One region of the Gottfriedia sp. S16(2024) genome, then DNA from elsewhere that is predicted to be linked to it. Evidence: riboswitches for the same ligand, from Rfam matches in the RefSeq annotation. Region 1 holds a riboswitch; each other region holds the start of a gene.
What was found. A riboswitch is a leader RNA that binds a small molecule or an ion and turns the genes downstream of it on or off. The one in region 1 is predicted to bind S-adenosylmethionine.
Positions count from the first base shown of each region.

Region 1 (3,181 bases):
TAATCAGTATGTTGTTGAAAAAGTTTATTCTCAAGCCCTTGGTGAATTGACAGATGAGGATGCTAAGCAAGAAGGCTATGCGACAGTAGAAGAGTATAAACAATCGATCCTTTCAATCCACCCTGGGATGCCTTGGTTGCCAAAAATGAGGGTATGGGTTCATGAGTTCCGTCTCATCCAAGAATAATTTTAATGCTGTATAGATTTCTTCTTTATATACATATTGCTAGTGTAATCCTATCGATTGGCCCTTTTTTTGTTTTGATTCCGATACTCAAAAAGCTGCATACCTCAAAGTCTGCGATACAACAGATTTATTTGGATGTATTCCGGTTTGCTGTCAGATTGGCAAAGCATGCTGGGCATGTATTGGTTGGATCAGGGGTTTTGTTGGTACTAGTGGGTCATTGGTCGTGGAAGACATCTTGGATTGTGATGACGATTCTTCTTTTGGTGAGTTCATTATTTTTCCTAGCTAGAGCCTTTTCACCGACCATTCGGAAATTCAGTGAACCAACCCATGACCAGAGAATGCTAATTCAGAAGCTTCGTCGATCAATCTGGATTTACATCGTTCTTTTGATGGTTATGCTATGGTTTATGGTAGTAAAGCCTGCATTATGGTAGGAATGATTCAAAAAAGCAGACAGGTTCTCTTATCAAAGAAGACTTGTCTGTTTTTTTGCCTTCTTTTAAATGAAATACTAATAAAAACTCAAAAAAATAAGTATATAGACCTATTTCAAACGGAATATGAAATAGTTTTTTGATTTGAATATAAAGGACCTAAGACCTGATTCAAACAATACTCGTAAAAAAAATGCTATTTTCAAACACAATTTTTTCTAAAAAATTTAAAAATAATTCTTGACGTATTATAAAAAGAGAGATAACATGAACTCAATAATTTAAAAACTTAATAAATTCTATTACTTATCCAGAGAGGTGGAGGGACTGGCCCTACGATACCTCGGCAACGGGTTTGTTGTTTCGAAACAAATACCGTGCTAATTCCTGCAAATCGTTTAAGCGATTTGAAAGATAAGAAGTAAAGTGGCTTATATATTATAACCCCTCTTCTTATCTGTCTTATTGGATAAGAAGGGGGGTTTTTTGATGAGTTGCCATAGGAGAAAAAGGAGAAAATATAATTATAAAACCTAGTTTTCAAATGTGTTTACTTAGTTATAATGTTTGGAATAACTTGCATTGGAGGAAGAAATTTGATTGAGATTAAAAATGTCTCCAAGGTTTATCCTGGAAGGCCACCAATTAAAGCTTTAAATAATATTAATATGAAAATTGAGAAAGGTGAGATCTATGGAATCATTGGCTTTTCCGGAGCGGGAAAAAGTACATTGATTCGTTGTTTAAATAGACTTGAAGAGCCAACAGAAGGATCAGTTCTGATAGATGGATTGAACTTAATGACATTAAATGATGAAGAGTTACGTAAAACACGTAGAAAAATTGGTGTCGTATTCCAACACTTCAATCTACTTTCAGCCAAAACGGTATTTGATAATATCGCAATGCCGCTATACCTTGAAGGAAAGAAGAAACGGGATGTTCAGGAAAAGGTAATGGAATTAATTGAATTTGTTGGACTGACAGGGAAGCAAGATGTATTTCCGGGGCACTTATCGGGGGGACAAAAGCAAAGAGTTGGAATTGCAAGGGCACTTGTAACAGACCCAGATCTGTTGCTATGTGATGAAGCTACATCTGCATTAGACCCTGAAACAACAAAGAATGTATTAGAGCTTTTAAGGAAGGTAAATAAATCCTATAATCTTACAATTTTTCTTATTACCCATGAAATGAGTGTAATTCGTGATTTATGTGATAAAGTGGCCGTCATTGATGATGGTGAAATTGTCGAGGAAGGTAATGTTTACGACGTTTTTACGAATCCACAAAAAAGTATTACAAAGAATTTTGTTAACACTGTATTACAAAATGAGGTGCCGTCTAAGTTATCGAAAACATTATCAAAAGGGAAATATTATCAATTAGTCTTCCTAGGTGATAAGGCTGCCAATCCATTATTATCAGAGGTTCTTAAAAAATTCGATATTCATTTAAACATTCTTTATGGATCGATTACAGAGCTACAAGAAAGACCTTATGGGAATTTGCTTGTGGCACTAGAAGGAACAAAAGAGGAAAGCGCAAAAGCTATTAAATTTATTTCGGAAAAGGGGATAGATGTAAGGGAGGTTGAGTTAAATGGAGCTTAATTGGGAATTCTTTTGGCCACAGTTTTTACAGGCAACTCAAGATACATTTCTAACTGTACTAGGGTCATTTATTTTTGGCACAATCATAGGATTGCCTTTAGGTATTATCCTAGTTGTAACAAGGCCAGGTCATATAATGGAAAACAAACCTTTATTTACGTTGTTAAATACCATTATAAATATTGTTCGATCTGTACCATTTATTATTTTACTAGTTGCCATTATACCGTTTACTAGATTATTGACGGGAACGTCCATTGGCGTAGTTGCAGCAATTGTTCCGCTTTCAATCTTTGTAGGGCCATATTTGGCAAGATTGATTGAGAATTCCATGCTAGAAGTGGATAAGGGAGTGCTGGAAACTGCCTATTCAATGGGAGCAACAAAGTTTCAAATCATCGTGAAGTTTATTTTGCCTGAAGCAATTCCATCGTTGATTCTATCATTTACAACAGCAACGATTGGATTGATTGGATCGACTGCGGCAGCTGGTGCTGTTGGTGCTGGGGGATTAGGTGACTTAGCTATTACATATGGTTATCAGCGTTTTGAAACATTGGTTATTGTCATTACAGTTGTTTTACTAGTACTTATTGTTCAACTCATACAAAGTTTAGGAAATACGTGGTCAAGATACGTAAGGAGGAAAAGAGGATGAAAAAGTTTTTTACTATTTTTGCAGCATTATTATTAACGGTTTCGGTATTATCAGCATGTGGTTCTAATGCATCATCAGGTAATGGAAAAGAGAGAACAGTTAAGATTGGTATTAACGGTGATGATTATGAACTTTGGAATATTGTACAAAAACAAGTGAAAAATGAAGGGATTAAATTGAAAATTATATCATTTTCAGATTATGTTCAGCCTAACACAGCACTTAATGACGGTAGCCTTGATTTAAATTCTTTTCAAACGATTACTTATATGAACCAATTTAA
Region 1 covers NZ_JBFLUO010000001.1:2,050,521-2,053,701, forward strand. The annotation lists gene AB1282_RS09590 (ASCH domain-containing protein) at 1-187, shown strand, start outside; gene AB1282_RS09595 (hypothetical protein) at 193-627, shown strand; SAM riboswitch class I at 931-1,048, shown strand; gene AB1282_RS09600 (methionine ABC transporter ATP-binding protein) at 1,224-2,240, shown strand; gene AB1282_RS09605 (methionine ABC transporter permease) at 2,230-2,898, shown strand; gene AB1282_RS09610 (MetQ/NlpA family ABC transporter substrate-binding protein) at 2,895-3,181, shown strand, end outside.

Region 2 (3,181 bases), 1.7 Mb from region 1:
CTATCAGGTACACCAGGTACATGAGTTGGAATTGCTAAACCGAAAAACTCATCTTGAGTAGTTTCAATGTTGTTTAAATCACCTTCAAGTGCAGCGTGAACCATTGCTCTTGTGTAAGATAGATTCATACGTTTACCAACACCGTATTCTCCACCAGTCCAACCAGTGTTTACTAAGAATACATTTACATTATGCTTTTCAATTTTTTCACCAAGCATTTTTGCATATTCTACAGCTGGAAGCGGTAAGAATGGTGATCCGAAACATGTTGAGAATGTTACTTGTGGAGAAGTAACACCACGCTCAGTACCTGCTAATTTACTAGTAAATCCACTTAAGAAGTGGTACATAGCTTGCTCTTTTGTTAATTTACTGATTGGAGGTAATACTCCAAATGCATCAGCAGTTAAAAAGATAATTGCATGTGGATGTCCAGCAACGCTTGGCTCAATGATATTTTGAATTGCTTGCATTGGGTATGCAGCACGAGTATTTTCTGTTAAAGTTGTATCATCATAGTCAGCTAAACGGCTATCAGGTTTAACAACTACATTTTCTAAAACTGTACCAAATTTAATTGCAGAGAAAATTTGTGGCTCTTTTTCAAATGTTAAATTGATACATTTAGCGTAGCAACCGCCTTCAATATTGAATACACCATTATCTGACCAGCCGTGCTCGTCATCACCGATTAGTTTACGGTCTGCATCTGCAGATAATGTAGTTTTACCAGTTCCTGAAAGTCCAAAGAATAATGCTACATCGCCTTCGCTACCAACGTTAGCAGAACAGTGCATTGGTAAAACATTATTTTGTGGTAATAGGAAATTCATGATTGAGAAAATAGATTTTTTCATTTCTCCAGCATATTCCGTACCACCAATTAAGATTATTTTCTTTTCAAATGATACAATAACAAATGCCTCTGAATTTGTTCCATCAACTACAGGGTCTGCTTTAAATGTCGGAGCAGAAACAATTGTAAACTCTGCTTCATGTGTTGTAAGTTCTTGCTCAGTTGGGCGAATAAATAATTGATGAGCAAATAAGTTGTGCCATGCAAATTCGTTAATTACTTGGATAGGTAAACGATACTCAGTATCTGCACCAGCAAATCCTTTAAATAAGAATAATTCGTTACGATCTTTTAAGTAGTTAAGTACTTTGCTATATAATTTTTCGAATACGTCAGCAGAGATTGGTTGATTTACTGAACCCCAATCGATTAAATTTTCAACAGATGCCTCTTGTACAATAAATTTATCTTTAGGTGAACGTCCAGTATATTTGCCTGTTGAAACGCTAACTGCTCCCGTTGACGTTAAAATTCCTTCTTGTCTTGTTAGGACTTTTTCAACTAACTCAGAAACGCTTAGTTGGTTATACATTTGATTACTAGTAAGTAATTCGTTTAATTCAAAGTTTACATCAACTGTCTTCATATACTAATACCATCCTTTAAATATAATTTGTCTGCCATGTAGGTATCTCGATAAATAGTATAACACATTTATTTTAATAGTGTATACTATTAGTTGGCAAAATGTGTTATGAATTTGATTAAAAAATAAATTTGAGCAAAATTTACTTATTAAATGAAGTAAGTTATTTAAATGTAAGTATAATAATTAGTAATTTCCCATTAAATAGAAATGAATGTAGGGATAAAGTTATTGTAGAATTATGTCTAAGTTATGATGAAAATTGTTGACAAGAAAGTGAAATTTTAATATGATACTTTTCATACGGATACTCTCTTATCCCGAGTAGGTGGAGGGATACAGGCCCTACGAAGCCCAGCAACCTCACTTTTAGTGAAAGGTGCTGAACCTGATGCAAGACTATTTTTTATGTCTTGGACGATAAGAGCGAAAGGCAAATACCAAGAACCCTTTCCTCAGGTAATATTTGATAAGAGGAAGGCTTTTTTTTTGCTCAAAACTTAAATACAGTGGCAATTTCGTAATTTACACTGAGTTATCTTTATCTTAAATGGGAAACATAGGAATAGGAACAAACTTTTTATTCTTATGTTGAGAAAAAAGAGATCCGTCAATTCAATTTAGGAGGGGACTCAATGTCACAACGTCGTTTATTTACTTCAGAATCAGTTACAGAAGGACATCCAGATAAAATCTGTGACCAAATCTCAGATTCAATTCTTGATGCAATTTTAGCAAATGATCCGAATGCTCGTGTAGCAGCGGAAACTTCAGTTACAACAGGTTTAGTACTTGTTGCAGGTGAAATTACAACTTCTACTTATGTAGATATCCCAAAAATCGTTCGCGAAACAATCCGTGAAATCGGTTATGACCGTGCAAAATACGGATTTGATGCAGATACATGTGCAGTTTTAACTTCTATTGATGAGCAATCAGCAGATATCGCTTTAGGTGTAGACCAAGCATTAGAAGCTCGTGAAGGTAGCATGACAGATGAAGAAATTGAAGCAATCGGTGCAGGAGACCAAGGTTTAATGTTCGGTTTTGCTGTTAATGAAACACCTGAATTAATGCCACTTCCAATTTCATTATCTCACAAAATTGCACGCCGTTTAACTGAAGTTAGAAAAAATGAAACAGTTTCTTACTTACGTCCAGACGGTAAAACTCAAGTAACAGTTGAGTATGATGAAAACAACAAACCAGTTCGTATTGATGCAATCGTTGTATCAACACAACATGGTCCAGAAGCTACTCAAGCTCAAATTGAAAATGATATTAAAGAACTTGTAATCAAACCAGTTGTACCAGCTGAGTTAATTGATGAAAACACAAAATTCTTTATCAACCCAACAGGTCGTTTCGTAATCGGTGGACCTCAAGGTGATGCAGGTTTAACAGGTCGTAAAATTATTGTTGATACTTACGGTGGATATGCTCGTCACGGTGGTGGCGCATTCTCTGGTAAAGATGCAACTAAAGTTGACCGTTCTGCTGCTTACGCTGCACGTTACGTTGCGAAAAACATCGTAGCTGCTGGCTTAGCTGATAAAGCTGAAGTTCAATTAGCATATGCAATTGGTGTAGCTAAACCAGTTTCAATCGCTATTGATACTTTTGGTACAGGTAAAGTTTCAGAAGAAAAATTAGTTGAAGTAATTCGCAACAACTTCGACCTACGTCCAGCTGGAATTATTAAAATGCTTGACCTACGTCGTCCAATTTACAAACAAACT
Region 2 covers NZ_JBFLUO010000001.1:382,282-385,462, reverse strand. The annotation lists gene pckA (phosphoenolpyruvate carboxykinase (ATP)) at 1-1,442, opposite strand, end outside; SAM riboswitch class I at 1,755-1,869, shown strand; gene metK (methionine adenosyltransferase) at 2,078-3,181, shown strand, end outside.
Region 2: linked by a shared signal. The riboswitch ahead of metK (methionine adenosyltransferase) and the one ahead of AB1282_RS09600 (methionine ABC transporter ATP-binding protein) in region 1 are both predicted to bind S-adenosylmethionine.

Region 3 (3,181 bases), 580 kb from region 1:
ATTATCACAACAATTCTCATGCCGATTATGCTAATGCTTGCTTTTGTCTATATTTTCGGTAGTGCCATGACAATGGATAAAGTAGATTATGTGAATTTTATCGTTCCAGGTGTGTTGCTTATGTGTATTGGAATGGGGATTTCATATACAGCAGTTCGAGTGAACACAGACATGACTAGAGGTATCTTTGATCGATTTCATTCCATGCCAATCGCTAAATCATCGATATTGGGAGGGCATGTCATCTCAACTTTAATATTAAACATTTTATCAGTTGCTGCCGTGATTCTCATTTCTTTTATCATGGGATTCCGTCCTCACGCTAATTTCGTGGAATGGCTATTAGCAGCTGGTATGATCCTGCTTACCGTATTTTCTTTCACTTGGATAGCAGTAGCATGCGGGCTAATGTCAAAATCGTATGAAGGTGCGAGCGTGTTCTCTTATCTACTAATGGGCTTAATGTTTGTAAGTTCTGCCTTTGTCCCAACAAATAATATGGGTAACAAGCTTCGTGCTTTTGCAGAAAATCAGCCAATGACCCCAATCGCCGAAAGTGTGCGTTCCCTTTTAGCTGGTCAGCCGGATTATGGTACGATTGTAACAGCAGTGTTATGGTTAGTGGGAATTGGGATATTGTTTTATATGATTTCGATGAAGGTATATAAAAAACGAATGAAATAAAAATGGCGTAGTACAGGTTGGGGGATTATTTCAGTCTGTACTTTTTTCTTGGTTTATATTTTCAAAGATATTAAATAAAAAAAGAGAAACCTAAGTTTCTCTTTCGAAAAGGTAAATTTTGGTAAAAAAGTAAATGCTTAATATAATATATTAAAATTGATGAAAATGTATTTAGATTATCGACTATTTTTTAAAATCCCTCTGTAATAAAGATTATTTTTTGCGCTAGTTTTTAAAGTTTAATTAGTCAAAGTTTCATATTCTTCATCTGAAACAGGGGCCAACCACTCTGGTGTACCTGAAGTTATTGCAATGTGTTCAAACCAACTATCCTTTGTAGCACCATGCCTAAAGGGAACTGGAACGATGTATTAAATACTTCGTAATATTGTTAATTCCTTTTTAAAATAAATAATTATAAAATTTTATTTTTTCTAACAAATACAACAATGAAAGCGCTATCTTTGTAAAAATATTTAAATCCCTTTATTGACAATCTGTTTACTAGGATTTATGATTCAGTTAATGAAATTACATAACACAAACTTATCGAGAGTGACCGAGGGATCAGGCCCTATGACGTCCGGCAACCTCCTTATTAAGAAAAGGTGCCACTTCCTGCAGAATGAAATCATTCTGATAGATAAGTCGAAAACAATTGTTTTTGATGCCTCTTTCTGAATGAAAGAGGCTTTTTTTTATTTATTTACGTTGGAGGTTAAACATAACTGAATTATATTAAATATAAACCCAACTTAACCAATGCGAAAACTAGACAATTTTAATGATAAAGGAGAGAATAGAAATGAAATATGGTTTTTGGTTACCGATTTTTGGAGGATGGTTACGTAATGTGGATGACGAAAGAATGCCACCAACATTTGAATATGCTAAAGAGGTCATTCAATCGGCTGAAAAATGGGGATACTCGACTACTTTAATAGCTGAATTATATTTAAACGACATTAAAGGGCCGGAGCATGATTCACTTGAAGCTTGGTCAACAGCAGCGGCACTTGCTGCAGTGACGGAAAAAATCGAAATTATGACTGCGATTCGTCCAGGTTTTCATAATCCTGCAGTAACAGCAAAAATGGCTGCTAATATTGATCAAATCAGTAACGGCCGTTTTACGCTAAACGTCGTTTCTGCATGGTGGGCAGAAGAAGCTCGTCAATATGGCGGTATTTTTACAGAACATGATGAGCGTTATGCTCGGACAGAGGAGTTTATTGATGTTCTTAAAGGCTTATGGACAGAAGAAACGTTCAATTATTCAGGTAAATATTACGACTTAAAGGATACAAAGCTTGCTCCAAAACCAGTTCAAAGACCAAATCCGATTCTATATGCAGGCGGAGAAAGTGAAAAAGGAAAGCAAACGATTGTAGAAAAGTGCGACGCATATGTGATGCACGGTGGAACAGTTGAAGAAATTAATCAGAAAGTAACAGATATGAAGGTGCGTCGTGAACAAACAGGAAATGAACCATTAAGTTCTTTCGGTATGGCCGCTTATATTATTTGTAGAGATACAGAAGAAGAGGCTTTGGCTGAGCTAGAAAATATTACGACTGTGAAAGATTCAAGCGGGTATGCAGGCTTTAAAGACTTCACTACAAAATCACAATTAGAACAACAAATCCAATTACAAGATTACTCAGTTTCAAATCGTGGTCTTAGACCGAATCTAGTAGGAACACCAGAGCAAATTGCAGACCGAATTTTACAATTTGAAGAAGCTGGCCTAGACTTATTATTATTACAATTTTCACCTCAACTTGAGGAAATGGAACGCTTTTCAAAACAAGTTATGCCATTAGTAGAACAAAAACGTAGTTTAGTAAAGAACTAGAAAGGGGATTTAAAGATGAGCAAAGTATACGTAATTCATGAAAATAGTGAGTGGACTGTGCATTTAACAAAAAGATTAGAGGAGCTTGGAGTTCCTTATGAGGAATGGCATTTAGACGAAGGTACGGTAGATTTATCAACTGCACCACCAGAAGGGATCTTTTATAGCCGAATGAGTGCTTCCTCTCATACACGTGATCATCGTTTTGCAGCCGAATTTACTGGTCAAGTATTAGCTTGGCTTGAAGCTCATGGTCGTACGGTGTTGAATGGAACGAATGCCTTGAAGCTAGAAGTTAGTAAGGTTTTACAATATTTAGAGCTAAACAAGTATGGTGTGAAGACTCCTAAAACGATCGCAGCAGTTGGAAAACAAAACATTATTAAGGCAGCTAATATCTTTGCTGGACAGTCATTTATTACGAAACATAATCGTGCTGGTAAAGGATTAGGGGTTCAACTATTCCATAGTATCGAAGCTTTAAAGGCTTATGTGGAAGGATCGACTTTTGAAGAACCCGTTGATGGAATTACACTGATTCAGGAATACATCCAATCACCTGAGAGCTACATCACTCGTTGTGAATTTGTAGGAGGAAACTTTGTTTATGCAGTTAAAGTTGATACTTCGGAAGGTTTTGAA
Region 3 covers NZ_JBFLUO010000001.1:2,631,787-2,634,967, forward strand. The annotation lists gene AB1282_RS12340 (ABC transporter permease) at 1-684, shown strand, start outside; partial or broken gene AB1282_RS12345 (cupin domain-containing protein) at 924-1,031, opposite strand; SAM riboswitch class I at 1,228-1,334, shown strand; gene AB1282_RS12350 (LLM class flavin-dependent oxidoreductase) at 1,490-2,539, shown strand; gene AB1282_RS12355 (ATP-grasp domain-containing protein) at 2,555-3,181, shown strand, end outside.
Region 3: linked by a shared signal. The riboswitch ahead of AB1282_RS12350 (LLM class flavin-dependent oxidoreductase) and the one ahead of AB1282_RS09600 (methionine ABC transporter ATP-binding protein) in region 1 are both predicted to bind S-adenosylmethionine.

Region 4 (3,181 bases), 1.2 Mb from region 1:
TAAAAAACTATTATCTACAATGACAAGGATGTCATTTTCTTTTGCTATTTTAATAGCACTACTTAAATCAGTAATTTTCAAAAGAGGATTAGACGGTGTTTCTAAATAAAGTCCTTTTGTATTTGGCTTTATTCCGGCTTTAATCTCTTCTAAATTAGATGCGTCGACGAAAGAAAAATCGATTCCGAAACGATTTAAAACTTTTGTTGCTATTCTAAATGTTCCCCCATAAACATCTTCACAAATGACAATATGATCTCCTGCTGAAAACAAAGATAATACAGATGAGATTGCGGCCATTCCTGATGAAAACGCAAAGCCACGTACACCATTTTCTAATTTTGCAATTGTATTTTCTAACGCTTCTCTTGTTGGATTTCCACTTCTCGCATAGTCGTACTTCCCAAAATTCTCAATATCAAATTGATGAAACGTTGATGTCTGATAAATTGGTATACTTAATGCACCTGTTGCCTGATCAATTTCATTTCCGTTATGAATTAGTTTCGTTCCAAATTGCATGCTCATCACCCCAATGCATTTTCTAAGTCATTTAATAAATCATCAATATGTTCAATTCCCACTGATAAACGTAATGTATGGTCATCTAGACCAAGCTTTCTTTTAAATTCTTCTGGCATCTCTGAATGAGTTTGTGTATGTGGATACGTAATTAACGATTCGACTCCACCTAAACTTTCTGCGAATGTAATGACTTTTACGCTTCCTAAAACCTGTTCTACTAAACTTAAATCCTTCACTTTAAATGAAATCATTGCACCAAATCCAGTTGCCTGTTCTTTAATAATTGAATACCCTTTATGCGTTGGTAATCCTACATAATATACTTCAGTAACATTTGGATGATTTTCTAAAAACTTCGCAAGTACAATCGCATTTTTTTGACTGTATTCCATGCGTAAATGCAATGTTTTAATTCCTCTTAAGATTAACCAAGAGTCAAATGGAGCTAATGTTGCACCTGTTGATTTTTGATAATAGCGAATTCGTTCATTTGTATATTCTGAATTCGTTACGACGAAGCCAGCTAGTGTATCATTATGGCCACCTAAATACTTTGTTCCACTATGAACAACTACATCTGCCCCTAATTCAATTGGTCTAAAGAAATAAGGAGTTAAAAATGTATTATCGACAATTACAATAATATCTCGTTTTTTTGCAATCTCTACTACTCTTTTTAAATCAGTTACTTTCATCATTGGATTTGAAGGTGTCTCAATAAAAATTCCTTTTGTGTTCGGTTTAAGTGCATCAAGAATATGTTCAATTTCAGTCGTATCAACAAAATTATGCTCAAGTCCATATGGCGAATAAATTTCTTCGAATAAGCGATATGTACCACCGTATAAATCATCTGAAACAATTAGGTGATCACCCTTTTTAAATAAGCTTAATACTGCAGTAACTGCTGCATTTCCTGTTGCGAATGCAACGCCATAATTTGCACTTTCTAATTTTGCAACAGTATTTTCGACTTCTTCTCGTGTTGGATTTTGTAATCTTGCATAATCATATCCAGTTGACTGATGTAGACCTGCATGCTTAAATGTAGCTGATTGATAAATTGGATAACTAATTGCACCAGTTAATGGATCATACCCTTTGCTACCATGAACAGCTACCGTTTCAATCGATTTTTTATTCGTGTTTAAAGCCTCTTTTGTGTTAGTCATTATAAATCCCCCATTTTAGTCAAATAAAAAAACCACTTCCTAAAAAATAAGAAGTGGTTATGTCTGTAAAATAAACATATCGCTCTTATCTTCCAGGTTTTTCACCTGCAGGATTTAGCACTTTCTAGTATTTACTAGAGTTGCCGGGTTTCGTCGGGCCAGTCCCTCCACCGCTCTTGATAAGATTATTAAATTATATTGTTAGTATATTAAAAACTCTGATAATTATCAATCGTTTTTTTTGAATTATTTAATAATTAACTCTTACTTCCATTCTTCAGGTAATAAACTTTGATAAAGTGAACTCTTATATCGATCATCAATTAGTAATAAAGTCCCTTCATCTGATTCAGAACGGATAACTCTTCCACCCGCTTGCATTACTTTATTCATACCTGGAAAGACATATGCATAATAATACCCATTTTTTCCAACAGAATTAAAATGCTCCTTTAAAATATTTCTTTCTAAACAAATCTGTGGCAATCCTACACCAACTACTACGACACCGTTTAAGCGATCCCCCTTTAAATCGATCCCTTCAGAGAATATTCCACCTAATACAGCAAACCCAACCAAAGTTTCCTCATTTAGACTATCAAACTGTAAAAGGAACTCCTCTCGTTCAATTTCAGACATACCATTTTCTTGAACGATTGTCTTTATGTTAGGGTTTTTCTCTTTAAATAAATCAACACTTTGAATTAAATATTGATATGACGGATAAAAAACTAAATAATTACCTTTTCTTTTCGTAATTTCTTTATAGACAGAATCAATTAATCTTTCTAAATTTCTTTCACGATCTTGGTATCGAGTTGAAAGAGGATCAATTGTTACTTCCAGTTGTTCTCTATGAAAAGGAGAATCGATTGAAATTGTATAATCTCGACTTTGATCACCAAGCATATCTTGAAAATATTGTATTGGCGTTAAAGTAGCCGAAAAATAAATTGTAGAGCGAAATCTTTTTATGACGTCATTCACTACTTTAGAAGGATCAAGGCAAAATAACTTTAAATGTACTTCACTTTTATATAGTTCATAGTAGCATACATAATTTTCATCAAAAAACTCCGCAATTTTGACGAAGTTGAGTGACTCAAAATATGTATCAAGTAGAAGTTGTTTATTTTCGTCCTCTTCCATTTCCTGTAATTTTATTTCTACGATTTCATTGAATGTATGTAGAAGTTCTAGTAAATCACCATCTATTTCCTTTGAAACTGGGGTTACAACGTCCTTCCATTTTTTTCTTAATTCAATAAATCGCTTATTTATTTCATTTATTATGGCATAAAGTTCATCTTTTAAATTTTTATATCTATTTTTCAACTCTAAAAATTTAGATTTGAATAAGCTCGCAGAATACATTTCTCTTGCACGATCAACAAGATTATGAGCTTCATCAATTAATAAAACCGAACTTCGTTTATGTTCATCAAATAATCGTTTTAACGAAACTCTAGGATCAAAAATATAAT
Region 4 covers NZ_JBFLUO010000001.1:3,218,660-3,221,840, reverse strand. The annotation lists gene AB1282_RS15060 (trans-sulfuration enzyme family protein) at 1-522, opposite strand, end outside; gene AB1282_RS15055 (trans-sulfuration enzyme family protein) at 528-1,697, opposite strand; SAM riboswitch class I at 1,780-1,883, opposite strand; gene AB1282_RS15050 (ATP-dependent DNA helicase) at 1,962-3,181, opposite strand, start outside.
Region 4: linked by a shared signal. The riboswitch ahead of AB1282_RS15055 (trans-sulfuration enzyme family protein) and the one ahead of AB1282_RS09600 (methionine ABC transporter ATP-binding protein) in region 1 are both predicted to bind S-adenosylmethionine.